3 regions of the Spirillospora sp. NPDC000708 genome follow, and region 3 is predicted to be linked to each of the others. Evidence: riboswitches for the same ligand, from Rfam matches in the RefSeq annotation. Region 3 holds a riboswitch; each other region holds the start of a gene.

Region 1 (9,740 bases), on a different contig from region 3:
GGCCTGGGCGGCATGACCACCGTGTGGCTCGTGCTGTGCGGTGTGACGGCCGTGGCCTACGCGGCCGGCGTCGCCGGATGGGACGCGCTCGGCCGCCGGGGACGCCTCGCCTGGCTCGCCGTCGTCGTGCTGTTCTGGCTGGTGCTCGTCATCGCGGCGCCGAGCTTCGCCTGGTGCGCGATCCCGCTGTTCTTCCTCGCGCTGCGGCTGCTGACGCCGCGCGCCGCGATCGTCACGGTCGTCGTGCTCACCGGCGCGGTGATCTTCGCGGAGATCTACCTGGCGGACCGGCTGGACCCGAGCCTGGTGCTCGCGCCGGTCGCGGTCGCCGCGATGGCCGCGGTCATCTTCCTGGAGCTCCAGCGGCTCATCGACGAGCTGGTCCGCACCCGCGGCGAGCTGGCCGCCACGCAGCGCGCCGCGGGGGTCCTGGAGGAGCGCGAGCGGCTGTCCCGGGAGATCCACGACACCCTCGCGCAGGGGCTGACCAGCATGGGGATCCTGCTCCAGGCGGCCGACCGGCAGTGGGACACCGCCCCGGACGCCGCCCGCCGCCACCTGCGGGACGCGACCGAGGCCGCCGCCGCGAACCTGGAGGAGGCCCGCCACTTCGTCCGCGCGCTGGCACCGCCCGGCCTGAGCGCCGGGTCCCTGCCCCGCGCGCTCGCCGACCTGGTCGGCGCGGAGTCGCGGGCGGCGGGCCCGAGGGTGCGGTTCCGGACGGAGGGGGAAGAATATCCCCTGGACGTCGGCGTGCAGACGGCGATGCTCCGCGTCGCGCAGGGCGCCGTCGCCAACGCCCGCGACCACGCGGGCGCGTCCACGGTGGTGGTGACGCTGACCTACCTGGACGACGCGGTGTCGCTGGACGTCGCCGACGACGGGTCGGGCTTCGACCCGTCCCGCACGGCGTCCGCGCCGGGCCGCGGCTACGGGATCCCCGCGATGCGGGACAGGATCGCCGAGGTCGGCGGGCAGCTGACCGTCGAGAGCGCGCCCGGCGCGGGGACCGTCGTCGCGGCCGCCGTCCCGCGGCGGGACGCGGCGGCGCCGGGGGAGAGGAGGACCGGATGACCGCGGTTCGCGTGACGATCGTCGACGACCACCCCGTGGTCCGGGCCGGGCTGCGCGCCCTGCTGGGCGGCGAGCCGGACATCGAGGTCGTCGCGGAGGCCGCGGACGGCGAGGAGGCCGTCCGGCAGGCCGGGCTCGTCCCCACCGACCTCGTCCTCATGGACCTGCAGCTCGGCGAGGGCATCGACGGCGTCGAGGCCACCCGGCGGATCCTCGCGCTGCCGGACCCGCCGCGCGTGCTGGTGCTGACCACCTACGACACCGACGCCGACATCGCCCGCGCCATCGACGTCGGCGCGGACGGGTACCTGCTCAAGGCCGGCCCGCCGGACGAGCTGTTCCGCGGCATCCGCACGGCGGCGCGGGGCGAGACGGCGCTGTCGCCGCGGGTCGCGACCCGGCTGATGAACCGGGTCCGGGAACCGGCCCCGGCGCTCAGCCCGCGCGAGATCGAGATCCTCGAACTGCTGGCCAAGGGACTGTCCAACCAGCGGATCGCGCGCAACCTGTTCATCAGCGAGGCCACCGTCAAGACGCACCTCGTGCACATCTTCGGCAAGCTCGGCGTCGACACCCGGACGGCCGCGGTGACCGCGGCCGTCGAGCGGCGCCTCATCCGGCTGCCCGGCTGACCCCGGCCGCCCGGCCGCGCCGCCGCATCCGGCCGCCGGGCCCGGCCCGTTCAGCGCGGTGGCGGCGCGGCGGGGTCGTCCGGCGGTGCCGCCGGCGACTCCAGGCCGATGGTGAGGCGGAGCCCGAGAGCGTTCGCGACGCGCTCCAGCACCGGCAGCGGCGGGAGGCGCGAACCCGACTCCAGGCGGGAGACCGCCGGCTGGTCGAGGCCGGCCATCCGGGCCAGCCGGGCCTGCGTGATGCCCAGCGCGCGGCGCCGCAGGCGGATCGCCGCGCCGATCGTGTCGTTCAACGGACGTCCTCCTCGTGCTCGGTTCCGGCCGTTCAAGGACCACGATCGCCGCCGGCGGGCCCGGTCCCATCCGGTGATGGTCGGAACGGCGCGCGCCGTCCGGGCGACCCGGCGGGTCCACCGATCGGTTGATGCGGCACCCGGGTGCATGAAAAAGCTCGCCCGCGAACCGCGACGGCGCCGGGGATTTCGCTTTCCGGCGTGCCTTCTTATGCATAATTTATTTGCCATGGAAATTTGGTGACGCCCTTATTCCGTGCTTAGTCTCCACCGCATCGGCCGAAGTCCGGCCGGCCGCCGAATCCCTCCAGAGGGAGCCGGGGACCCAGGTTCGTTGGGGTGAATCCGCTGGTCGCCAGCGGTAGGGCCGTCTCCTGGCCCGAACCCGTCAGCTAACCCGGCAGGCGGAAAAGGAGAGGTGGACGGCCCTTGGACACGGGCATCCAAGAAATGATCAATAACCTCGAGTCCGAGCTCGGGTACACGGAGAAGGGAGGCGGCTACACCAAGTTCGGGGATTGGTACTCGAAGAACGTCGACCATTCCTACGACTTCTCGAACGCGGCCTGGTGCGACATGTTCCTCGTCTGGGGCGCGACGAAGGCCGGCGTGGCCAAGCAGGTCGGGGCCTACGCCTACACGCCCTCGCACGCGGCGTTCTTCAAGAAGCACAAGGCGTTCGACACCGAGCCGGCCCCCGGCGCGCTGGTCTTCTACGACTGGTCCGGCGGCAAGGGCATCGACGGCATCGACCACGTCGGGATCGTCACCAAGGTCGACGGCGGGCGGATCCACACCATCGAGGGCAACGTCGACGGGCGGTTCGTCAAGCGCAAGGTCCGCGACCAGGACGACGTCGTCGGCTACGGGCACCCCGAGAAGGTCCCGATCGGCCGCAAGCCGGCCACCGCACCGGCGCATCACGGCGGCCCCCCATCCGGGGGCGGCGCGAAGACGGCCGCGATGGCCTATACCCGGCCGGCTCCCACCGACGGTCCGCCCGTCGAGCTGTGGAGCGCTGTCGGCGCGGTCCTCTTCCTGACGCTCTCGCTGCTGGTCTTCCTCAAGCACCGGCGCGCGACGACGGCGGCCACCACGGCACCCGCCACAAGGGAGGAGGACCGATGAAACGGCTCGCGAAGCTGCTCGCGGCGTCGGCGATCGCCGGCGGGGCCCTGCTCCACCTGGCCGCCCCGTCCGACGCCGCTCCATCGAACGCCGCCCCACCGAACGCGGTCCCGTCCGGTGCCGCCGCGTCGAAGGCGGCCCCGTCCCAGGCCGTCGAGCAGTCGAGGCCCCTCCCGCAGGGGGTGGACGTGTCCACCTACGACCGGGGCGTCGACTGGGGCGGCGGCCGCCTCGCGTTCGGCATCGCCAAGGCCACCGAGGGGACCGGGCACGACGACGCGACCTTCCCCGCCAACTGGGCGAAGATCCGCCAGAACGGCCTGGTCCGCGGCGCGTACCACTACGGGCATCCGAAGAACGACCCGGTGCGGGAGGCCGACCACTTCCTGTCGGCGGTCACGTCCGCCGGCCTCCAGCCCGGCGACCTGCTCATGCTCGACCTGGAGACGACCGACGGCAGGTCCGACCACCAGGTCAACGCGTGGGCCAAGCGCTGGCTGGAGCACGTCCAGCGGAAGACCGGCGTGAAGGCGTTCTTCTACAGCTCGTGGTCGTTCGCGCAGGAGCACGGCGACGGCCTCGGCGGCTATCCCCTGTGGGTGGCGCACTACGGGAAGGCGCCGGGACGGGTGACCGCCCCGTCCCCATGGAAGCAGTGGACGATCCACCAGTACGCGTCCACCGACCATGACCACAACGTCTCCCGGCTCGCCGCGGACCGGCTCCGCGGCCTCGGCTACAACCCCTCGCACCGCTGAGAGCAGGCGGGACGGACGGCGCTCCGCCATCCGTCCCGCCCGGCCGGGTCCGGGACAGGGCCTCAGTCGGCGATGGCGCCCGGACGCTGCGGCTTGAGAAGGACCCAGGCGGCGACGGCCGTCGCCAGCAGGACGGCGGCGCCCACACCGGCGGTGTAGCGCAGGCCCGCGGCGAAGGCGTCACGGGCCGCCTCCATGAGCGCCTGGCCCTCGGGACCGCCGAGCGCGGCGGCCGCCTGGGCGGCGCCGCCGATCGAGTCGTGCGCCGCCGCGGCGGCGCCGGCGGGGACGCCGTCCGGGGTCGCGAAGCCCCGGTAGACGCCGGTGGTGATCGAACCGAGCAGTGCGATGCCCAGCGCGGCGCCGAGCTCGTAGGCCGTCTCGGAGACCGCGGACGCGGCCCCGGCCTGCTCCTTCGGCACCAGGGAGACGATCATGTCGGACGTCGTCGCGAAGGCGAACCCGGCGCCGGCCCCGGCGAGCAGCAGCGCCGCGAACAGCAGCGGGTAGCCGGTGCCGGCGTGCAGGCCGGCGAGCAGCGCCAGCGCCAGGCCCATGGCCGCGAGCCCGCCCGCGACCACGGTGCGGACCGACGTCCGCCGCACGGCCAGCGCCGCGAGCAGCCCGGTGACGATGGAGCCGATGGTGGCGGGCAGCTCCGCCAGCCCCGCCTCGAGCGGCGAGCGGCCCTGGACGAGCTGGAAGAACTGCGACAGGAAGAACACCAGCCCCGCCAGCCCGAGCACGGCGAGCAGGTCGGCGGCGACGGCCGTGCTGAAGCCGCGGTCGCGGAACAGCCGGACGTCGATCAGCGGCGAGGCGAGGGTCCGCTGCCGGCGGACGAACCAGGCGAGGGCGGCGGCGCCCGCGACGGCGGCCGCGCCGACCTGCGCGGACCAGCCGTGCGCCGCGGCCTCCTTGATCGCGTAGACCGTCCCGATCATGCCGACGAGGGACAGGGCGGCGCTCGGCAGGTCCCACGGCCCCGGCGACGGGTCCTTCGACTCCGGCAGCAGCCGCGCGCCGGCCACGACCAGCACGGCCATCACCGGCAGGTTGATCAGGAAGACCGAGCCCCACCAGAAGTGCTCCAGCAGCAGGCCGCCGACCAGCGGGCCGACGGCGGCGCCCGCCGAGACGCTGGAGGCCCAGACGCCGATCGCCATGGAACGTTCCCGTGGGTCGGTGAAGATGTTCCGGATCAGCGCCAGCGTCGACGGCATCAGGGTCGCGCCCGCCACGCCCATCAGGGCGCGGGCCGCGATGAGCAGCCCGGGGCCGGTGGCGTAGGCGTTGAGCACCGAGACGGCGCCGAACGCGGCGGCGCCCGCGAGCAGCAGCCGCTTGCGGCCGATGCGGTCGCCGAGGCCGCCCATCGAGACCAGCAGGCCGGCGATGACGAACGAGTAGACGTCGCCGATCCACAGCAGCTGGGCGCCGGACGGCCGGAGGTCCTCGCTGATGAACGGGGTGGCGAGCCCCAGCACGGTCGCGTCGACGGCGACCAGCAGCACGGCGAGGACGAGGACGCCGAGCGAGACCCAGCGGCCGGGGGCGCGGGCGTGCCGCACGGGCGCGTGCGGCGGCGCGGTGGTCATGGTGGCACGGTCCTTACGAAGTCTTCCGGCGGCGCTCGACGCCGCCCAGCAGCAGCCCGGTGATCATCGCGGTGTAGTCGCGGGGCGCGGTCCGGCCGGCTTGGATCGCCCAGGCGGCGGACGCGATGAGCCCGTAGAGGGCCTCGGTGAGCCAGGCGGGGGAGAGGTCGATGCGGAACTCGCCGGACTCCTGGCCGCGCCGGAACAGCGCGGCGATGCGCGCGTCGAGCCGCTCCCAGCCCGCGTTGATCTGCTCGCCCTCGAACAGCTGGTTCTCGGTCGCGAGGAAGCCGAGGAACGCCGCGACCGGGCGGCTGGCCTCGACCAGCCGCACCAGCGCGTCGGCGGCGGTGCCCTCGTCGAGGCGGGCCTCGTCCATCACCGCCTCCAGGCGGCGCAGGCCCAGCTCCTCGAGCGCGCGGACGAGGCCGTCCCGCCCCGCGAAGTGGCGGTGCAGGGTGGCGCGGCTGATCCCGGCGGCCTGCGCGATCTCGTCCTGGGTGGCGGTCGCCTTCCGGGACAGCAGCTCCGCCGCGTCGGCGAGGACCCGCTCGCGATCGAACGTCATGAGACGATGCTACCTCGTATGAGACATCATTGTCTCACATGAGTGGTTCACGTCACCCACGTGCCGGGTTCCGGCCAAGAGGGCGGGGACGGTCAGGACGCGCTGCGCACGAGGTCGTGGACGGCCTCGCTCATCGTCACCGGATCCACGTCGCCGAGCGGCACGGAGTCCTGCGGCTCGCGGGCCGGGGCCGGGCCCGCCCACAGGCAGGTGATCTCCTGGTCATCGCCCTCGCCGTACATGTAGTAGCCGAGGCCGGGACTCAGGCCCGCCACGACGTACAGGCCCGCCGGGTCGCGCCGCGCGAGCCACCCCCCGGCGAAGGCGCCGTCGGCGTCCACGGACTCCCAGCGCCCCTGCGAATGGCCCTTCGCCTTGCCGTACGGCAGGACGAGACCCTCCACGCGGGCGAGCCTGCGCGCGCTCCGCTCGTCGTCCGTCAGCCGGTAGACGGGGCGTCCGAGCTGCTCGAACGGCTGCAGGATCTCGTAGTCGGCGAACAGCTCCGCCCACGCGTCGAGGTCATCGCCCAACAGCAGGGGGTGGGCGATGGCGATCCGGGCGTCCGGCGCCGGTGCGAAGGCGTCGTCGTTGATGTCGGCGTAGGTGCGGTCCTCGGCGACGCGGAAGGCGGTGCCGTCATCGGTGATCCACACCAGCCGGCGGACGATGTGCCCCAGCAGCGGGTGCTCGACGAACAGGCGGCGGAAGTCGTCCGGCGTCCGGTTCCGCCGGGCGATCATGGCCTTCTCCAGGCGCTTGATCTCCCGGTCGGCGATCGTCCGCAGGTCCTTGCGCAGGCCGCTGAACAGCGCGTGCGCGGCCGGGGCGAGCGCCGGATCGTCCTTCGGGCCGGGCTTGGGCGCGCTCTTGCGCACCTTCCCGCTCGCCTCCACGACCAGCGGGACGAGCTGCTGGTCGAACGTCACCGTGAACCGGCGCGGGCCGTAGTCCAGGACGAGCGTGCCCTTCCCGTCCAGGCCGAAGTCGGGGACGGCGCGGTCGGCGAGGTCGTCCGGCGTGATGCCGCGCGTGGCGGCGATCTCGTCGACCTTCTGCGCCGCCTTCGCCTTGAACCCCTTGTACCTGCCGTGGCGGGTCAGCTCGAACAGGTGGGCGAGGGCGACGTCGGAGCCGATCCCGGCCAGCACGTCCAGCGCCGCGACGGCGCGAGCGGACCCGCCCTCGCCCGGCCACTGCTTGATCAGCGGAGTGAGCCGCCGCACCGTCGTGTCGTCCCCGATCAGGCCGAGCTGGGCGAGCGCCCAGTTGTGCTTGGTCGGCGCGCCGAGCGCGTACCAGCGCTGGAAGAGCGCCCAGGAGAACTCCGCCAGCGAGTGCCGGTCGCAGAAGTCCCGGACGTCCGCGGCCTCGGGCGCCTTCCTCGCGAGCAGCCCGAGCAGGCGCTTCGTCGCGTCGGCGGGAAGCGCCCGGTCGCGGTCGCGGGTGAGGATCCGCGGGAGCGAGGCCGGGTCGGCCCAGTCGGTCTTCGTGCCGCGAGCGGGCCTGCCGGCCAGCACGGCCGGCAGGTCGTCGCAGTCGGGGACGGCCGGACGCGGCAGCAGGTCCTCCGCCGTCCCCTGCGGCAGCGCCTCCGCCAGGTCGGGCCGCGCGTGCAGCAGGCCCCGCAGAAGCCCGGCCGCTTGCAGCCCCCGGACCGACCCCTCGTGGACCAACGGCGCCAGCGCCCGGACCGCCTCCACCGGATACTGGTCGGCCGCCTCTTCGAGCGCGGCCGGCACGCCTTTGATCCCCATATGGCCGAGCAGGATCGGGAAGATCCCCTCGTCCGCGATCCCCAGCAGCGCCTTCAACACGAGGGGACGCGCCTCGTCGATGTGGCGGCAGTCGTGGGCGAGGGCGCGTTCGAGCAGCGGCAAGGCGTCCGCGCCCAGCCCGTCGAGCAGCGTCGCGAGCACGCCCGGCGACACCGGCGTCCAGCCGATCCGGCCGACATGGTCGGGGGTGGACGCGGAGCACAGCAGGTGGTCGTGCCCGAGAACCGTCTGGGACCGGTCGGCGAGGGCCTCGTCCATCCAGGCCGCCTCGGTCGGGGCCAGGTAGGAGGCCGTGCGGCGCCTCGCCGGGTCGCCGCGGTGCGCCGCCAGCCGCGCGACGGCGTCGCGGTACTCGTCCTCGGGAGCCGCCGCCAGCAGCGCGCGGAGCCGCTTCACCGCGGCGTCCTCGGCGATCCACCGATGGTCGAGGGAGTGGTCCCGGGACGCCGTGCGCCGCAGCTCGCCGCGCCATCCCTTCGGCGGGACCGTGTAGCTGTGGAGGACGACGCGGATGACGCCGTCCGGACCCGGCGTCGCCGGTCTCGGCCGCGGGCCGAGGGCGATGGAGGACGCCTCGGTGAGCGCGCAGGCCGCGAACGCCGGGCCATGGTCCAGGACCCAGGCGTCCACGAAGGCGGCGCCGTCGACGTCGTCGAGGTACTTCACCGCGACGGCGGCCAGGACCGCCGCGCCCACCGGGTCGGCCACGCCGTCCAGCCAGGCCCGCACGGCCTCCCGGAGGGCGGGGGCGGTGCGCTCGTGCGCCGCCATCTCCGCGGCGATCGGGCGCGCCGCGCGGTCCCATTCGCGCGCCCGCCGTGCGGCCTTCTCGTCCAGGACGACGTCCGGCCCGGCGACGCCGCCGTGCCGGGGATGGAGGTGCTCGCGCCACTCGACCGGAATGTCCACCGTCTCGATCATGGCCCCGGAACCTAACGGCCCCTGCCGACACTCTCGCCCGTAGCGGCTCGGCCGGCGGCGGCGTCCGAGCGGCTAGCATCACCGAATGCCGCTGATCACAGCCGGTCGCTTCGTCGCGTACGGGCCGTCCCACTGGGCGGTGCTCGGGGTGTTCGCGATCGGCTGCGCCGTGCTCGTGGTGCTCGGCCGCGGGCAGCGGGCGCCGGAGCCGGGCGAGGCGCCCGGCGAGCAGGCGAAGGGCTTCGGCCGGGCCTACGCGCTGGCGATCCTGTTCGTGATGGTCGGCACGCAGGTGCACACCCTGCTGCCCGCGGAGTGGCGGATCGGCGGGTCGCTGCCCCTGCAGCTGTGCGACGTGGCCTGGCTGACCGCGGCCGGCGCGCTGTGGACGCTCGGCCGCCGCTGGTACGCGCTGACCTACTACTGGGGGCTCACCCTGTCGGTGCAGGGCCTGCTCACGCCGGCGCTCAACGGCGGGGACTACCCCGACATCGACTATCTGGCCTTCTGGGGCATGCACCTGATGATCGTGTGGGCGGCGGTGTACCTGACCTGGGGGCTGGGGATGCGGCCGGACTGGCGCTCCTACCGGTTCGCGGTCGCGGTCACGGTGGCGTGGGCCGCCGGCGCGTTCGTCTTCAACGAGATCGCCGGGACGAACTACGGCTACCTCAACGCCAAGCCCACCACCGGCTCGGCGCTGGACCTGCTCGGCCCCTGGCCGTGGTACGTGCTGGCCGAGGTCGTGATCCTCCTGGCGGGCTGGGCAGTGATCACCTGGCCCTGGACGCGCGTGCGCCGGGACCCGCCCGCCCGCTGAAACGCGGTCCCGCCAGCGCTATTGGACCATTCCAATAGCGCTCCGTTCCCTACCGTTTCAGATCGCCATATGCGCTGAGATGGTGTTTTGCAGGGCGACAATCCATGGTCAGGGGTGAGTGTGACATTACGGACTAATTACAGCAAATCGCACCCGGATCGCTGGAATCT
Region 2 (8,194 bases), on a different contig from region 3:
GATCTGCGGGCGCGGCGACTTCAGCAGCGTGTCGTACAGGACGATGCGGCGCGTCGAGCCGAACCCGGACACGTAGGCGTTCAGCGAGGTCGTCCGGCGCGACGCGTCGGCGACGAGGACGTCCTTGACCGGCACCCCGTCGCGTTTCGCCATGGCGAGCAGGTCGGTGCGCAGCCGGCCGGCGGGCAGCGAGTGGAACTTGTTGAAGACCGGCTCGACAGCGACCGGGTAGATGAACGACACCGCGACGACGAGCACGAACCCGCCCCCGGCGGCGCCCGTCCACCAGTAGCGCGGGAAGCGGCGGACGACCGCGTACAGCAGGAGCAGCGCGATCGTGTAGATGACCCAGGTGACGCCGAGGGACTTGAGCTGGTCGACGGCCCACGAGGGCCAGCTCTGGGTGGACAGCCCGTAGCGGCGCAGGACCGATTCGCTCCAGATGTCGAACGGGAGGCCGGCGACGCGCAGCAGCGTGGTGAGGGCGACGGCCGCGGCGGCGACGCGCAGGGGGCGGCGGCGGACGCGCGCGGTCGTCCAGCCGATGAACCGGGAGCCGAGCGGCGTGAAGCCGAGGACCAGGACCACGGCGAGGCCGACGACGAGCCCGGAGTAGGCGGGCGGGTTGATGGCGCCGTCGAAGGCCTTCGCGCGGGCGATCTCGCGCGGGGTGAAGTCGAGGGAGGGGTCGGCCCGCACGTGCCCGCCGGGGACGTGGCCGGGCAGCGGGTTCCACGGGGTGGTGAGGCCGAGGACGGCGGCGACGCCGGCGAACAGCAGGACGGCCGCGACGGCGGCGGCGCGGCGCGGCCCCCGCGTCCCGCCGGCGGCCGCGCGGCCGTCCGGGCCGGCGTCCGGGCGGCGGGGGTGTTCGGCGACCGACGGCTCGCCGCCGTCTCCCTCGCTCATGTGAGCTCCTTCTTCAGGTAGTCGCGCCACAGCGCGACGAAGCGGTCCCGGGTGAGGCCGAGCACGGAGCGCAGCGCGGCGGCCTCGGAGGCCCGCCCGGCGGCCCGGTACAGCCGGACGAGCGTCGCCTCACCGTACCGGCCGGCGACCATCCGGCAGGCGAGCCAGGACTCCTGGTACGCCTGGGAGAGGTGGTCGGAGGAGCCGGCGAAGTCGGCGGCGGCGGGCAGCGCGGACGGGACCCGGCCCGACCGCAGCTCGCGGCGCAGCTCGCTGGCGGCCGACCGGACGCTCACCTTCGCGTGCTTGTAGCCGACGTAGTCGGCGAACCCTTCGATGAGCCAAAGGGGGGTGGTGTGGTCGGTGGCGCCGCCGGTCGCGACGTGGGTCAGCTCGTGGGTGAGCACGACGGTGCGGCCGAGCTCGTTGAGCCGGCCGAAGGTGCCGGGGGAGACGATGACGCGGTCCTCGCCGCGGCCGCCGCCCGCGGACGGCGCGACGGTGGCGAGCGCGGCGATCTGGCCGAGGCTCTCGTCCGGGCCGGCGAGGGAGGCGGCGAGCCGCTCGTCGGCGGGGACCAGCGCGACGGCCCGCTGCGCCCAGCCCTTCCCGACGACGCCGGTGACGACCGGGACGGCCGCGTCGAGGCGCTCGGCGATGCCCTTCAGCCCGCCGCCGTCGCCGACGACGAGGCCGGCGCGGCCCCGGACGACGCTCAGCGGTCCGGCGTCCCAGATCTCGGCGTCGTCGTGGTAGCCGAGGGCCGAGCCGTCGCCGACGACCGTCCAGGCGCCGGAGCGGGGCGCGAACGTGAGGTGGCGGGCGCGGGCGACGTCGCCGCGGTCGAAGCCGCGCAGCCGGTACCGGGTCTCCACGCGGACGACGGCGGCGCCGCCCTCCGCGTTCGCCGACTCGGTGCCCGCGAACCGCTCCGTCCAGCCGTCCAGGGGCAGCCTGCGGAGGTTGTCGTAGAGCCGGGCCTGGGCGTCCTGGAACGCGGCGGGCGCCGAGGAGACCGTGGCGAGGAAGGCGGTGCGGTCGCCGGCCGCGACGGCGCGGGACCGGTTCGCCAGGACGGCGCGCGCCGTGTCCGGATCGAACGGAGCGGAGGGCCGGGCGGTGCGGGCCGCGGCCCGGGACCCGCTGGACCGTGCGCCGAGGACCCCGGCGCCGCCGGCGGCCAGCAGCGCGGCGCCGCCGGCGCCCAACGCGAGGGCCCGGCGCCGCGTCACGGCGCCGGGCCGCGCCCACAGGTCCCGCGGAAGGACGGGACCGCCCCGCCGGGTTCCGGGGGCGTCGTGCCCCTCGTCCTCGGCGGGGCCGTCCTGCGGTGGGCCGTCCTCCATGCGCGCGATCCTATTGAGCCTTCCGTGGAAGCGGTGCCACCGGCGCCGTGTCGCCGTCCGGGGTCACTAGGCGTAGTCGGGGTAGCCGTAGCCGACCACGGTGTCCGTCGAACGCTCCTTGACCTGCACGGAGTTCCCGGTGTTGCCCTCGACGGTCTGGATCGTCCCGTCGCCGTTGTCCTTGATGACCATCCCCACGTGCTGGATGTCGTCGGCGGACTTGCCGCCGCTCCAGGAGAAGAAGACGATCGCGCCGGGCTTGGGCGCGTCGCCCCAGCGGCCGTTGTCCTGGAACCACTGGGCGTGCGCGACGGTCCAGGCGTCGCTGCCGATCTGGTCGGTGAAGCCGAGCTTGTCGCCGATCCAGGAGATGAACATGTCGCACCACTCGGCGTCGCTGTACTCCTGCACGGACCCGCCGTCGCGGGCGACGGTCTCCTTGGCGCGCTCAGTGCCCTCGTACCAGTCGCCGAACTTGGTGTCGCCGTTGCCGTCGGGGCTCGTGCCGACCTGGGAGCGGGCGAGCTCGATGGCGGCCTCGGCGGTCGGGCGGGACTTCTTGGAACGTTCCTTGGGGCCGGCGGCCTCCGGCGCGCTCGCCGTGCTGCGACGGGGCGCCGCCTTGGCGGGCGCCTCGGCCTGGGGCGTCCGGCGCGGGGACACGTGCTTCTGCGGCGCGGGCGCGACGGCCAGGTCGGCCGCGGCGGCCGGCTTGGCGGGCTCCGGCCCGCCGAACGGCAGGACCGACGCCTGCGCGGTGGCCACGGCGGTGCCGAGGACGGCGGCGCCGATGATCACGCCGCCGGTGGTGCGCCAGGCGACGGCGCGCCCGCTCTTGCGGTGCCGGCCGCCCGCCGCCGCGTGGGCGGTCTCGCCGCCGGCGTCCGGTGCCTCGGGCAGGACCTGGGCGGTGATCACCCTGGGCGCCGGGGCGGCCCCGGCCGCGCGGCCCGCCTTCTTCGCGGGGGCCGCGTGGTGCGCGGGGGTCCTTCTGACGGGGGTGATGGGAGTCGTGTCGCTGGTGGGGCTTGCCTTGCGGTGCTTGCCTGCCACGGGGGGATCTCCTTGGCTTCCATGCCGCCTACCGGGTTAGCTGACGGGTTCGGGCGTGGAAGCCGCCCTACGGCCTGCGGGCAGGCCGATTCACCCCGAGGGGACATGGGTGGGTCCCCGGCTCCGTCACCGGCCACGCGGGCACGGGACGGACTCGGCGGTGGCGCGCCCGGGGGCGGGCACGCCGGTTCGGATGGGGGTCCTCTCGGGAGGGGGCGCTGTCGTCGCGCCCGCGGAGAGGCAGAGAAAGAGGGGGCGGGCGCGGCCGTGCGCTCAGCGGACGGCCGCGCCCGGAGAGATTGGTGCCGTTCGGCTAGGAGGCCCGTCCGGGCCCGTCATCCGGCCGCGGCGGGGCGTTCTGCTGAGGGTAGGTGGACAGTGTTCACTCCTTCTTCCAGACGCCTACCGGGTTAGCTGTCGGGTTCGGGCGTGGAAGTGGCCCTACGGCGGCTCTCACCGGTCGTGCCGGAAGAGGCGCACCGATTCACCCCGGGTACCGGAATGTCCGTCCGGAACTGCTCCGGACTCCGGTGAAGGTGGGTCCCCGGTTCCGCGCCGCACGGCGCGGATTCGGCGCTGCCGCTGCGATCCTGTGGGCGTCATGGGGCCCGTGCGCGGGACCCTTTGTCCCGCGTGCGAAAGAGCGGCGCTGATGTTGTGATGGCGGCGGCCCCTTGTCCGGGGGACCGCCCGGGCCGGAGCCCTGTGTGGTCCAGCGTGGCGCGCTCTCAGCGCCATGCACGCTGTCGGCGTGCGCACGGTGGGCCGGGCCGGCCGGGTCTCGGAGAGACCGGTGCGGCACGCTCTCCCGGTGCCGCGGGGCGACGCGTGGATCGTGCCGCCCTGGGGGACGGCGCGTGGGGCGCGCCGCCCGGTCCGCGGCCGCCGTGACGGTGTGCCGCGTGGGGCCGCGGCGTCTGGAGGGCGCCGCGTGACCAGTGCGTCTGGAGGGCGCCTGGGTGGTGACAAGGTACCAAAGCCCCAACAGAAGGCAAACCCCCCCAAAATCAACAACGGACCAGGTCAGCCCTGGTCCGTTGCCATCGGGGGGAGCGAACGGCCCCGCGCGGGGGGCCGTTCACATGATCGTCAGGGGCGTCCCGCGCCGTAGAAGTTCGACGTGTAGTAGCCCGACAGAGAGCTGATCTTCACCACGTCGCCGGTGTGCGGGGCGTGGATGAACTTCCCGCCGCCGACGTACATGCCGACGTGCGAGAGCCCGCTGAAGAACACCAGGTCACCGGGCTGCAGGTCGCTCTGGGAGACGTGCTTGACGGCCGCCCACTGGGAGTTGGTGGTGCGGGTGATGTTGACGCCCGCGGCCTCCCAGGCGCGCATCGTCAGGCCCGAGCAGTCGTAGGAGCCCGGACCGGTCGCGCCGTAGGAGTACGGCTTGCCGAGCTGGGCGTAGGCGAAGTTGAGCGCCGTCCGGGCCGAGCCGCTGGCCGGGCCGTTGTAGGTGCCGCCCGTCCCGCCGCCGCTCGAACCGCCGCTGGAGGCGCCGCCGCCGGTCTGCTGGACCAGCTTCTTGGCCTCCCGGACCTTCTTGTCGAGGTCCTTCTTGGCCTTGGCGAGCTCGTCGTGCTTGGTCTTGACGTCGTTGTAGGCGCTCTGCGCCTGGGCCTGCTCGCGGCGCAGCCGCTGCGCGGTCGCCAGGAACTGGGTGAGCTGGGAGCTGCGCTGCTCGGAAAGCTGGGTGAAGACCGCCGCCTGGTCGAGGACGGACTGCGGGTCGCCGCTGCCGACGAAGCCGGTGACGTCCGTGGAGTCGCCGTTCTTGTAGGCGTCCGCGGCCATCTGGGCGATCGCCGAGCGCTGCTTGTCGAAGGAGGCCTGCTCCTCCGCCGACGCCTTCTTGGCGGCGGCCAGCTTCTTCTGGGCGATCTTCAGCTTCTCGGTGTTCTGGTTGTACTGCTCGACCTTCTTGTCCATCTCCTCGTTGAGCTGGTCGAGCTTCTTCTGCGCCTGCGCGTGCGTGGGCTTCGGCTTGGCGTGCGCCACCACGGGCGGGAACGCGAAGGACGCGGTCGCCGCCAAGCACGCGGTGACCGCCAGGCGGCGGGTGACCCCTATCCCCGTCGAGCCGGCTCTCCGGTCGCGCGAGCGCGCTGGTTCCCCGATGAGATCGTTGGTCACGGTCCGATTCGCCCCTCTCGTCCACTACGTCAGCGGACGACATTAGCGAGGGGCCACAACCGTCACAACTAATTCGTCACTATCTGATTGACTTCAACCCTATTTGCGTACATTCCGTGTCGGCAAGATCACGGAGCGCACGATCAAGGCGGCAAAATGGTGAGATTCTCCCAAAATGTCGGAGTCTTTGCGGGTCACGACCGGCCCAGCCGCCGCAGCAGCAGCGTGGACGGGCAGGGCCGCGCGTTCGCGCGCCGTGCCGCGTCCGCCACCTCCCGGTCGGAGGAGACCACCACCACCGCCCGGCCGTCCGGCTCCGCCCGCACCAGCTCGCCGATCAGCTCGTCGGCCGTCTGCCCCGGCCGGCTGAACAGCACCCGCACCCCGCGCGGCGCGGAGATCGCCACCGGCGCGTCCAGCTCCGCGCCGTCGAACACGCACGTCACCTCGGCGCGCGTCTGCGCAGCGAGCCCGCCGAGCCCCGACAGCAGCCGCGTCCGCTGGTCCGACAGCGGCAGCTCCCCGTAGCCCGTCTTCGTCACGTTGTAGCCGTCCACCACCAGATGCACCTGCGGCAGCGTCAGCAGCCGGTCCAGCAGCTGCGGGTCGCTGTCCGACAGCGCGCGCCCCGGCAGCGTCCGGTGCGCCAGCCGGTCCGGCTCCAGCGCGCCCACCGCGTCCGCCGGCCGCGCGATCGTCGACGGCAGCGCCAGCTCCCGCCGCACCCCCTGCGCCGCGTCCACCAGCGCGTCCAGCAGGAGCCGCAGCCGCATGTCGTCGATGTTGCGGCCCTCCCGCGCCGCCCGCTTGGCCGCCTCCGCCGCGGCCTCCGCCTGCGCCGCCCGCGACCGCAGCTTGCGCAGCTCCTTGTCGGCCGCCGCGGACATCTCGCGCGCGGCCGCCAGCTCCCGGTCCGTCTCCGCCGCGAGCGTCTCCGCCCGCTCCTGCGCCGCCCGGTACCGCGTCCGCGCGTCGTGCAGCTTGCGCCGCAGCTCGGCGACCTCCGCCTTGGTGTCGCGCAGCTCCGCGCGCAGCTTGTCGACCTCCGACGCGCGCGCCGACCGGGCCGCGGCCAGCTCCTCCTTCAGCGCCGCGACGCGCCGCTCGGCGGCCTCCTCCTCCGACGCCGTCGCCGACCGCTCCAGCTCCGCGCGCGCCGCCTCGACCAGCTCCGTCCAGCCGTCCGGGCGCAGCAGGTAGGCCACCACCGCGACCCGCACCGGGTCCGCCGCCGGCGGCACGCGGCCGCCCTCGACCGCCTCGACCAGGTCCGGCTGCGCCTCCCGCAGCGGCTCCGCCACCCGGCCCCGGAAGTCCGGATCCTTCTCCAGCACCGCGGCGATGTGCTGCCCGGCCAGCTTGGCCCGCTTGCGCCGCTCGAACCGCGCGAACCGGCGCAGCGGCACCGGCACCTCGTCCGGCGGCAGCGCGCCGATCAGCTCCGCGGCGGCCTCCACCACGCTCAGCCGGACGGCCTCCGGCAGCGGCCCTGCCAGTCGCCGTCCGGGCTCCGGGCCGCCGGGGCTCGCTTCGGGGCCGCTGTCGATGATCCCGCTCCTTCCGGGCTGCGCCGCCGGTGGGCTGTCTCTTCCCGAGCACCACGCAGCCTAACCAGCACGAACGTGGCATCGGACGGAACGCGCCAAGCTCCCCCTGGACGTCCCCCGCGGCCCCCGCCCGGCGGGACGCGCCGGCGCGCCCCCAACCCTAGCGGCCCGGCCTTCTGTCGGTGGCGTCCTCTACGGTCGCGGGCATGACGGCTGCGCACGAGGTCCAGGGGCAGGTCCGGGCGGTCCAGGGCACCCTGGACGACCTCGGCACCCCCCTGGCGGAGGTCACCTTCGTGGTGGTCGACCTGGAGACCACGGGCGGCTCGGCGGCCGACTCGGCCATCACCGAGATCGGCGCGGTCAAGGTGCGCGGCGGCGTGGAGCTCGGCGAGCTCGGCACCCTCGTCGACCCCGGCGGCCCGATCCCGCCGTTCATCACCGCGCTGACCGGCATCACCACGGCGATGGTCACCGCCGCCCCCCGGATGGACGCGGTGCTCCCCGCGTTCCTGGAGTTCGCCCGCGGCTGCGTGCTCGTCGCGCACAACGCCCCGTTCGACATCGGCTTCCTCAAGGCCGCCTGCGCCGCCCAGGGGTACGCCTGGCCCGCGTTCCCCGTCGTCGACACCGTCGACCTCGCCCGCCGCGTCCTCGGCAAGGACGAGGTGCCCAACTGCAAGCTCGGCACCCTCGCCCGGTTCTTCCGCACCCGCACCGAGCCGACGCACCGCGCCCTCGCCGACGCCCGCGCCACCGTCGAGGTCCTGCACGGCCTCATCGAGCGGCTCGGCTCCTTCGGCGTCACCTCCCTGGAGGAGCTGCGCGGCTTCGCCAAGGCGCCCACCCCCGAGCAGCGCCGCAAGCGCCACCTCGCCGACGACGTGCCGAGCGCGCCCGGCGTCTACCTGTTCGAGGACGCCGCCGGAGAGATCCTCTACGTCGGCAAGAGCGGCGACCTGCGCTCCCGCGTGCGCAGCTACTTCACCGGCTCGGAGACCCGCTGGCGCGTCCGCGAGATGGTCGGCCTCGCCGAGCGCGTCCGCACCATCGTCTGCGCCACCGGCCTGGAGGCCGAGGTCCGCGAGCTGCGGCTCATCGCCGAGCACAAGCCCCGCTACAACCGCCGCTCCAAGTTCCCCGAGCGCGCCATCTGGCTGAAGCTGACCGCCGAGCCGTTCCCGCGGCTGTCGATCGTCCGGG
Region 3 (9,740 bases):
AGCCGTCCGCGCGCCCCGCGGCCGGCGACGAGGTGGGCGTGGAGCCCGTGCCGCGGCCCCAGCCCGTCCCGCTGGACCCCGGCCAGGACGCGCCGCGCTTCCTCCTCGACGTCCACCTGGGCACGCTCGCGCGCCGGATGCGGCTGCTCGGCCTCGACACCGCCTACCACAACGACATGGACGACCCGGCCCTGGTCGTCCAGGCGAACGCCGAGCGCCGCGTCCTGCTCACCCAGGACCGGGGCCTGCTGCGGCGCCGGGCGCTCTGGTTCGGCGCCTACGTCCGCGGGTCCCGGCCCGACGACCAGCTCCGCGACCTCCTGGACCGCTTCGCGCCCGTCCTCAGCCCCTGGACGCGCTGCACCGCCTGCAACGGCGTCCTCGTCGCCGTCGACAAGGAGGAGATCGAGCGCGACCTGGAGGCCGGCACCCGCCGCAGCTACGACGTCTACGGTCGGTGCGCCGGCTGCGGCCAGGTGTACTGGCGCGGCGCGCACGGCGACCGCCTTGAGAGGATCGTCGAGGAGGCGACCCGTCAGGTCGGGACCGCCCGCGCCGGAACCGACCGGCCCCGGGCGGCCGTCTCAGACGGGTAGGGACGGAAGGGGCTGGTCACCATCACCGATCTGGTCGTCGTGGGCGCCGCGATCATCCGCGACGGGCGGCTGCTCGCCGCCCAGCGCGCCGAGCCGCCGCACATGGCCGGCGGCTGGGAGCTGCCGGGCGGCAAGGTGGACCCGGGCGAGTCCGACGAGGACGCCGTGGTCCGCGAGTGCCACGAGGAGCTCGCCGTCAAGATCCGCCCGCTCCGCCGCGTCGGCGGCGACTGGCGGCTCAGCGAGCGCGCGCTCCTGCGCGTCTGGACCGCCGAGATCGTCGAAGGCGAGCCGCGGGCCCTCGAACACCTGGCCCTGCGCTGGCTCACCCGCGACGACCTGTACGACGTCGCCTGGCTCCCCGGCGACCGCCCCGTCATCACGGAGCTGGAGCCCGACCTCCGCTGAGGCGGGGTCCGCTAGGAGATGCGGTTCGCGCCGGCGAAGTCGGAGCGGGTGGAGAGCTTGGAGATCTTCACCACGTCGCCGGTCTGCGGCGCCTGGAGGAACTTGCCGTCGCCGACGTAGATGCCCATGTGGTGGAGGTTGCTGCCGAAGTACACCAGGTCGCCGGCGCGCAGCGAGGAGCGGGACACCTTGGTGCCGAGCTGGAAGAGGTCGCCGGTGTAGTGCGGCAGGCCCGGCTTGCCGACCTGGGCGTAGGCCCAGACGACGAGGCCGGAGCAGTCGAAGGAGCTCGGGCCGGCGGCGCCCCAGACGTACGGGCTGCCGAGCTTGGTGAGGGCCTTGCGGGCCATCTTGGCGGGCAGGTCCGAACCCTTGATCGTGGCGGTGAGGCCGGACTTCGGGTCGGTGGTGTGGGTGGTGGTCAGCTTGTCGAGGCGCTTCATGACCTCGTCCACCTTGGCCTTGGCGGCCTTGCGGGCGGCCTGGACCTTCGCCTGGGCCTGCTTGACCTGCTCGGTCCGCTGCTGCGCGGCGCGCTGGGCGGCCTCGGCCTGGTCGACCTGCTTCTGCAGGGCGAGGACGGTGGTGGCCTGGTTCTGCTGGAGGTAGGCCGAGTCGGACAGGCTGTCGGCGCTGCCGCCGGAGCTGAAGATCGCGTCGGGTCCGCCGCTCATGTAGTTGGCGGCGGCCAGCTGGGCGAGCCGCTGGCGGGCGGGCTCGGTCTGCTGCAGCAGCTTCTGCGCGTACGCGGTGGCGGACTTCTCCGCCTTGACCGCGCGGCCGAGGTCGACGCGGGTCTTGTTGAACTGCTCGGTGAGCGTCTCGGCCTCGTCGTTCAGTTCCTTGAGGCTCTGCTTCAGCCCCTTCTCCGTGGTGGGGAGGGGGCTGGGCGTCCCGGTGGCCTGCGGTGCGGCGGCGGGGCCGAAGGGGGTCGCGGCGTGCGCGGCGACGGGGGCGGTGGTGCCGAGGCCGATGACCAGCACTGCGGCGGCGGTGGCGGTCGGCGCGACGCGCCGCCGGGGACGGGGGTCCGGTGCCAAGCCGGTGTCTCCTCTCCTCGCTCGCCTACCGGGTTAGCTGACGGGTTCGGGCCAGGAGTCGCCCTACGACGTGCGTCGATTCACCCCAGGGGGATGGGTCCCCGGTTCGTCCGCGGGTGGGTGCCGCGGGGGATTCGGCGGTCCGGTCGCAGCCCCGGGGGGTGGGGCTCCGGACGACCGGATCTCGGGAAGATTACAAAGGATGGGCAAAGATGGCCAATCGAGGCCCGTGTGAGGCAGGGGACGAGCGGCTCTGAACAGGCGGCGCCGTGCGCCAAGTAGAATGGTGGCAGCCGCGCGTCTGCGGCGACTCCCGAACTCTCACGCAAGGCGAGCCCGCATGCCCATCTCCACGCGCGACGACCTCCGGAACGTCGCGATCGTCGCCCATGTCGACCACGGCAAGACGACGCTGGTCGACGCCATGCTCTGGCAGTCCGGCGCCTTCCGCGAGAACCAGGACGTCGACGACCGCGTCATGGACTCCAACGATCTTGAGCGCGAGAAGGGCATCACCATTCTCGCCAAGAACACGGCCGTCCGGCACAACGGCCTGACCATCAACATCATCGACACGCCCGGCCACGCCGACTTCGGCGGCGAGGTCGAGCGCGGCCTGTCCATGGTGGACGGCGTCGTCCTGCTGGTGGACGCCAGCGAGGGGCCGCTGCCGCAGACCCGGTTCGTGCTGCGCAAGGCGCTCGAGGCGCGGCTGCCGGTGATCCTGGTCGTGAACAAGACCGACCGGCCCGACGCCCGCATCGACGAGGTCGTGGACGAGACGTACGAGCTGTTCATGGACCTCGACGCCGAAGAGGACCAGATCGACTTCCCGATCGTGTACGCCTCGGGGCGCGCCGGGCGGGCGTCGCTGAACAAGCCCGCCGACGGCGGCATGCCCGACAGCGAGGACCTGGAGCCGCTCTTCACGGTCATCACCGAGACGATCCCGGCGCCGTCGTTCGACCCGGACGCGCCGCTGCAGGCGCACGTGACGAACCTGGACGCCTCCAGCTACCTGGGCCGGATCGCGCTGTGCCGCGTGCACGCGGGGACGATCAAGAAGGGCCAGCAGGTCGCGTGGTGCCGGCACGACGGCAGCATCGAGAAGGTGAAGATCACCGAGCTGCTGATGACCGAGGCGCTGACCCGCAAGCCCGCCGACGAGGCGGGGCCGGGCGACATCATCGCGATCGCCGGCATCCCGGAGATCATGATCGGCGACACCATCGCCGACCCGGACGACCCGCGCCCGCTGCCGCTGATCACGGTGGACGAGCCCGCGATCTCCATGACGATCGGCACCAACACCGGTCCGATGGCGGGCCGCGAGAAGGGCACGAAGGTCACCGCCCGGATGGTCAAGGACCGGCTCGACCGCGAACTGGTCGGCAACGTGTCGATCAAGGTGCTGCCGACCGAGCGCCCCGACGCCTGGGAGGTGCAGGGCCGCGGCGAGCTGGCCCTCGCGATCCTGGTGGAGAACATGCGCCGGGAGGGCTACGAGCTGACCGTCGGCAAGCCGCAGGTCGTCACGCGGGAGATCGACGGCAAGAAGCACGAGCCGGTCGAGCGGCTCACCGTCGACATCCCCGAGGAGCACCTCGGCGCGGTCACGCAGCTGATGGCGGTCCGCAAGGGCCGCATGGAGCACATGACCAACCACGGCACCGGCTGGATCCGGATGGAGTTCCTGGTCCCGGCGCGCGGCCTGATCGGGTTCCGCACCGAGTTCATGACCGAGACCCGCGGCACCGGCATGGCGCACCACGTGTTCGAGGGCTACGAGCCCTGGTTCGGCGAGCTGCGCACCCGGCCGTCCGGCTCGCTGGTCGCGGACCGCTCCGGCGCCGCCACCGCGTACGCGATCACGAACCTGCAGGAGCGCGGCACGTTCTTCGTGGGGCCGACCACCGAGGTGTACGAGGGCATGATCGTCGGGGAGAACTCCCGCTCCGACGACATGGACGTCAACATCACCAAGGAGAAGAAGCTCACGAACATGCGCTCCTCCACCGGTGACGAGCTGGAGCGGCTCACCCCGCCGCGGGTCCTGTCGCTGGAGGAGGCCCTCGAGTTCTGCCGCGAGGACGAGTGCGTCGAGGTGACCCCCGCGAACGTCCGCATCCGCAAGGTGGTGCTGGACGCCAAGGAGCGCGAGCGGATGCGCGCCCGCACCAAGCGCGCCGGCTGACGCCGGGACGAGGCGCACAGGACGCGAAAGGAAACGGCCCCGCGGTTCCGAGGAACCGCGGGGCCGTTTCGTTGTCGGTCGTGCCGGCCGGTCGTGCTAGGCGAGCTGGACCGTGCCGGTCACGTCGGCGGCCAGGCGGAGCTGGTCGCCGTCGCGCAGCGGGGCCTCCACGCCGCGGGGGAGCCGCTCGCCGTTGACGAACGTCCCGTTGGTGGAGCCCTCGTCGCGGACCCAGGCCGTCCCGGACGGGTCGAGCCAGACCGTCGAGTGCCGCCGCGACACGTTGTCGTACTGGGTGAACGTGGCGGCCACCGGCGACTGGCCGGCGTCCCGGCCGAGCACCAGGTGCTGGCCGACGGAGACCTTCAGCTCGCCGGTCGGGAACTGGACCCGCAGGACGGGCGTGCCCTTCTGGGGCAGCGGCCGGCCGCACGAGTTGCACTGCGCGGCGCCCGGGTTGGTCAGCACGGCCTCGCAGTACGGGCACATGAACGCCGTGCTGTCGGGCTGCTGCGGGTGCTGGTGCCCCCGCTGCTGGTCGGGCGGCAGCAGGGTCGCCTCGCGGCCGTGCGGCGGCGGGATCGGCGGCTGCTGCTGCGGCGGCGGGCCGTACTGGTGGTCCGCCGGGCCGGGCTGCGGCATGTACTGGTCCGGCTGCTGCTGGTACGGCTGCTCGGGCTGGTACTGCGGTTCCGGCTGCCGGTACTGGTCGGGCGGCGGCTGGTGCTGCTGCGGCGGCGCACCCCACTGGTCCGGCTGCTGCTGTTGCTGCTGCGGCGGCATGGCCCACGGGTCCGCCGGCTGCTGCCCCTGCTGCGGAGCCCCATGCTGCGGCTGGCCGTGCTGCGGCTGCTGCGGCGGCGGGCCCCACTGGTCAGGCTGCTGCTGCGGCGGTGGCCCCCACTGGTCCGGCTGCTGCTGCGGGGGCGGCCCCCACTGGTCCTGCGACGGCTGGCCGTGCTGGGGCGGGAGCCCGCCCTGCTGAGGGGCGCCGTGCTGCGGAGCACCGTGTTGGGGGGCGCCGTGCTGCGGAGGCTGCTGGTAGTCGTGCTGGGGCGGCTGCTGGTACGGCTGGCCTTGCTGCGGCGGGAAGCCGCCGTGCTGGGGAGCGCCGTGCTGCGGAGCACCGTGCTGGGGCGGGCCGCCGTGCTGTGGGGCACCGTGCTGGGGGGCGCCGTGCTGTGGAGCGCCGTGCTGCGGCGGGCCCTGGTCGTACCCGCCCGGACCGGCCCGGTGGCCGCCCCCCGGGCGCGCCAGGTTGGCCCCGCAGCTCAGGCAGAGCAGATCGCCCTGCTGGTACGGCTCGTCACAGACAGGACAGTTCAAGGTCGCCATGACACATCCCCCGAGCGCACGCCGGCGCGTTCGAGCCTCGACGTGAGGTGCTCCATGTCACCCCTTCGCGGGATCCCGATGTAGTACACCCGCCTTCCCTCCGGCCCTTCGTCCACGGACACCTGCACTCGGGGCCCTGCGTGTTCCCTAGTCTTACCGATGCCGGCCGATGCCCCGTACCGCTCCTCCCCCAGCGGGGTGAGCGGGACGGCGCGCTGGTTCGCCGACCCCCTCCAGAGTAGAGAGCCACCTTCCGGGTGTCGCCCCCTCGGGTTGAGCCGATCGACGTACGGCCCCGCCATCACGGCATCGCACAGGTCGAGGATCTCGCGCGACCCCCTGACCCGCGAAAGCCGAGAGTAGACATATCCGCTGTACACCAATATGTCCAATGGCATCGTCTCACGCCGCGCGGCACGCCACGCGCGGATCCCGCGCAGCAGGGCGGCGAGCGCCTCGGGCTGCTGGAACGGCTCCCCGCCGGAGATCGTGATCCCGTCCAGCGGGCCCGGAAGGGACTCCAGCCAGCCGAGAACGGCCTCGACCGGCACGGCCTTGGCCGGGTCCGCCTCCCAGGTGTCGCGGGACAGGCAGCCGTGGCAGTGCAGCGTGCAGCCCTGCGTCCAGATGCCCGCGCGCGTGCCGGGGCCGAGTGTGGTCACCGGATAGTGCGCCTTGGCGAGCAGCAGCGCGGGAGCCTCGTCCGGGGGCTCGCCGGGGGACACGGGCTCGCCGGGGGAGGGGACGGGGGGTCCGGCGGTCACTGGATGTCCAGGTGGACGATGCCGCCCTCGCGCCGGATCCCGTATACGGTGATTCGCTCGTCGGAGCCCAGCTCGCGGTCGAACAGCGCGCGCGCCAGCGGGTTGACGAAGTGCGACTCCAGCGCCATGCCGATGCCCCGGCCGCCCTTGTCGAGCTCGTCGGTGCACCAGTCGCGGAGCGTCTGCAGCGCGTCGTCCCGCACCGTCAGCATGAGCCGGTGCTCGTCGGCGACCCGCTTGCAGATGTTCGCGAACTGCAGGTCGAAGATCTTGTGCGCGGCGTCGCCGGAGATGAAGTCGAACACCACGATGTTGTCGCCGAACCGGTTGAGCAGCTCCGGGCGGTTCAGCACCTCGGTGAAGTGCGCGGCGACCGCGTCCTTGATCCGCTGCTCCACCTCGAAGTAGGACATCCCGGGTGTGATGTTGCGCACCCGGTCGCCCGCGAGCGCCGGGACGGCCTCCAGCATGCCCGGCTCGCGGCCCGGCACGAACATCCCGAGGTTCGAGGTGAAGATCAGGATCGACTCGGAGAAGTGCACGGTGTTGCCGCGCCCGTCGGTGAGCCGCCCGTCCTCCAGGATCTGCAGGAACTTGTCCAGGATCCGCGGATGCGCCTTCTCGATCTCGTCGAACAGGATCACCCGGAACGGGTCCTCCCGGACGGCGTTGGTCAGCTCGCCGCCCGCCTCGTGCCCGACGTACCCGGGCGGCGCCCCGATCAGCCGGTCCCCGGAGCCCTCGGCGGAGAACTCGCTCATGTCGAAGCGCAGGTAGGCCGACTCGTCGCCGAACACCAGCTCGGTGATCGCCTTGGCCAGCTCGGTCTTGCCGGTGCCGGTCGGCCCGGCGAAGAACAGCACGCCGCGCGGCCGGCTGCCGGACCGGGTCGCCTGCGCGCCCGACAGGCCCAGCACCGCCCGCTTGAGGATGTCGAGGGTCTTGGTGACGGCCTGCGGCTGCCCGATCACCCGCTCCGGGACGCGCTTCTCGCCCTCCAGCACCCGGCGCCGCAGGTGCCCGCGGCTCCACGGGTTGTCGAGGACGCCGAGCTTGTACGTGCGGACCGCGTCGGGCAGGTCCGCCAGGTCGACGTTGCGCTCCTTCGCCAGCCGCGTCACCTCGATCATCGACTGGAGGGTGAGCCCGTCGGCCTGCTCGGCGAACGAGTCGCACGCCGCCGCGGCGGCCTCGTCCGCGCCGACGTCGCTCACCCCGAACGCGCGGGCCAGCAGCCGCGCCGTCTCCTGCCGGTCACCGAGGTGCGGGCGCGGGATCGTGATCTCGCGGATCGTGTCGTTGTCGGCGGTCAGCCAGGACGGCAGGTCGCCCGGCCGCTCCACCAGCCACACCACCGGGTTGTACAGCGGCTTCGGCCGCGCCCCGTTCCCCCGGACGGGCCGGGCCGTCCGCGACAGCTTCGCGCAGAACCGGAAGAAGTCCCGCTCGGCCGGCTCCATCTCGGTCGGGGTGCGGGCGATCCGGGACGCCGAGTCGATGACGAACGCGGCGCGCACGTTCTCCTGCGGCCGCGCCACCGCCGCCAGGTGCCGGGTCAGCGCCTCCAGCGACGGCCGCTCGTCCTTGATCTTGCCGAGCACCCGCTCTGCGGCGCGCTCCGCCTCGTCACCGGCCTCGTCGCCCGGCGGCGGGACGATCTCCAGGCCGTCCACCGGGTCGTACACCACCATGAACGACGCGCCGCTGGCGCGCAGCGTCTCCCACAGCAGGGACCGCAGCGGCAGCAGCCGCGCGGGGCCGCCGCCCTCGGCCGGCGGCGCCAGGAAGCTGTCGTACAGGTTGCCCGACAGGACGTACTGGGAGTGCACCGACAGCGTCGCGTCGAGTTCGCGGATGAACGGCGGCCAGCCCTGCAGCCGGCCGCCCAGGGTCGGCGAATCAATGCTCATCTGGCTCGCTCCACTCCGCATGTCCCGAGGGGCGCCGGCCTCCCGCGCCCCGCGGCCCCCATTCTCCGATCACGCGCCGCCGACGGGAGACGGCACGTCACGTGGGACGCTCCCGGCGGCGTTCGCGTTGCCCCGAACGCCCACCAGTCTGCCGTGACGCGCCGCCGACCGGCAGTTCCCGCACCCCGGGATCCACCCGCCAGGACACCTCGGAGCGGATCCCGCCGTCCGCCAGCCGCGCCCGCGCCGCCTCGAACGCCGCGCACCACTCGCGCTCCCGCTCGACGTCGACGCGCCGGTCGTCCTCGCTCTCGGCGGGCCGCTCCCGGACCATCGCCGCCTCGACGCGCGCGGCGCCGTCGACCCGCATCCGCACGCTGTGGTCGGGCCAGGCGCCCTTGGTCAGCACCACCGAGCCGTCCCCGGCGGTCAGCGTCTCGAAACCCGGCTGGACCTCGTAGCCCATGTCCTCGAACGCGGCGGTGATCGAGTCGAGCACGTACCGGCGCTCCGCCTCGGCCTGCTCGGCGGCCTCCCGCTCGGCGGCGCGGCGCCGCGCCAGCTCGCGCGCGTCCTCGGTGCGCCGGTTGGCCTCGCGGATCCGCAGCCGGACCTCGTGCAGGACGCTCTCGGCCTCCTCGGCGGTGCCGACGGCGGCGAGGAGGCGGGCCGCCTCGGCGACCGCGCGGCGCTCGTCCTCGGCGGCGTCGGGCAGCAGCCGCGCCATGATCCTTTCGAGGGTCCGCTGGGTGTCGTCGCCGCCGCGACGGGGCGGCGGGGTCCGGCCGGTGTCGGCGCGGAGGCCCTCGGCCGGTGCGGTGAAGACCTGCGCGGTGACCTGCGCGGCGAGATGCTCCGACAGGCGGCGCTCGGCCTCGTCCAGGAGCCGGTCCGTCGCGGCGCACCAGGCGGTCAGCTCCTGCGCGGACTCCTCGCCGGGCCGCAGCGGCGGCGGCAGCGCCACATCCGCGCCGAGCTTGGCGCGGGTCTCGGCGAGCGCCGCGATGCGCGCGTTGCGCTCGACGACCTCCCGCAGCGCCCGCTCGTGCGTCCGGACCTCGGCGAGCGCGGCCTCCCGCGCCTCCGCCCGTCCCGCGGCGAGCGCGGCCAGCGCCTGCGCGCCGCGACCCGCCGCGTCGCCGCCGCGGCCGAGCACCCGGTTCATGCCCAGGGTCAGCACGACCGCCGCGTCCAGCACGATGTCGGCCTCGACGCCGCTGCTCATGTGGGGGTCCCTCCGGGGTGGCTCGTGCGGGCCTGCTGCCAGCGGTGCATCCGGACACCGGCCGCCACCGCGTGCGCGACGGCTCCGGCGACCATCACCAGCACCCACAGCACGCTCGCGATGGACGTCAGCGCCGCCGCCAGCAGCAGCAGGATCAGCAGCGGCACCGTACCGGCGAGGAGCAGGAACCCGCAGCCCCGCCGGTCATTGCGGCGCGCGGCGCCCGACATCGTGCGCGACGCCCGCGACAGTCCCCGGCCGCCCGCGC

What was found. Region 3 has a riboswitch for cyclic di-AMP ahead of ABT299_RS07935 (C40 family peptidase). Riboswitches for the same ligand answer to the same signal wherever they lie in the genome.
Region 1: another riboswitch for cyclic di-AMP. It lies ahead of ABT299_RS50165 (CHAP domain-containing protein); the one in region 3 lies ahead of ABT299_RS07935 (C40 family peptidase).
Region 2: another riboswitch for cyclic di-AMP. It lies ahead of ABT299_RS51480 (CHAP domain-containing protein); the one in region 3 lies ahead of ABT299_RS07935 (C40 family peptidase).

The regions. Positions count from the first base shown of each region.
Region 1 covers NZ_JBEPCJ010000152.1:2,385-12,124, forward strand. The annotation lists gene ABT299_RS50150 (sensor histidine kinase) at 1-1,074, shown strand, start outside; gene ABT299_RS50155 (response regulator) at 1,071-1,706, shown strand; gene ABT299_RS50160 (helix-turn-helix domain-containing protein) at 1,757-1,999, opposite strand; cyclic di-AMP (ydaO/yuaA leader) riboswitch at 2,285-2,422, shown strand; gene ABT299_RS50165 (CHAP domain-containing protein) at 2,450-3,127, shown strand; gene ABT299_RS50170 (glycoside hydrolase family 25 protein) at 3,124-3,885, shown strand; gene ABT299_RS50175 (MFS transporter) at 3,948-5,483, opposite strand; gene ABT299_RS50180 (TetR/AcrR family transcriptional regulator) at 5,497-6,051, opposite strand; gene ABT299_RS50185 (DUF4132 domain-containing protein) at 6,144-8,750, opposite strand; gene ABT299_RS50190 (YwaF family protein) at 8,836-9,570, shown strand.
Region 2 covers NZ_JBEPCJ010000175.1:648-8,841, forward strand. The annotation lists gene ABT299_RS51470 (M48 family metallopeptidase) at 1-909, opposite strand, end outside; gene ABT299_RS51475 (hypothetical protein) at 906-2,255, opposite strand; gene ABT299_RS51480 (CHAP domain-containing protein) at 2,322-3,308, opposite strand; cyclic di-AMP (ydaO/yuaA leader) riboswitch at 3,326-3,468, opposite strand; cyclic di-AMP (ydaO/yuaA leader) riboswitch at 3,693-3,894, opposite strand; gene ABT299_RS51485 (C40 family peptidase) at 4,398-5,444, opposite strand; gene ABT299_RS51490 (NYN domain-containing protein) at 5,639-6,901, opposite strand; partial or broken gene ABT299_RS51495 (DEDD exonuclease domain-containing protein) at 7,198-8,194, shown strand, end outside.
Region 3 covers NZ_JBEPCJ010000007.1:77,096-86,835, forward strand. The annotation lists gene ABT299_RS07925 (Mut7-C RNAse domain-containing protein) at 1-596, shown strand, start outside; gene ABT299_RS07930 ((deoxy)nucleoside triphosphate pyrophosphohydrolase) at 636-1,004, shown strand; gene ABT299_RS07935 (C40 family peptidase) at 1,016-2,044, opposite strand; cyclic di-AMP (ydaO/yuaA leader) riboswitch at 2,051-2,194, opposite strand; gene typA (translational GTPase TypA) at 2,385-4,238, shown strand; gene ABT299_RS07945 (FHA domain-containing protein) at 4,335-5,573, opposite strand; gene ABT299_RS07950 (4Fe-4S single cluster domain-containing protein) at 5,561-6,337, opposite strand; gene ABT299_RS07955 (AAA family ATPase) at 6,334-8,247, opposite strand; gene ABT299_RS07960 (response regulator receiver protein) at 8,345-9,472, opposite strand; gene ABT299_RS07965 (serine/threonine-protein kinase) at 9,469-9,740, opposite strand, start outside.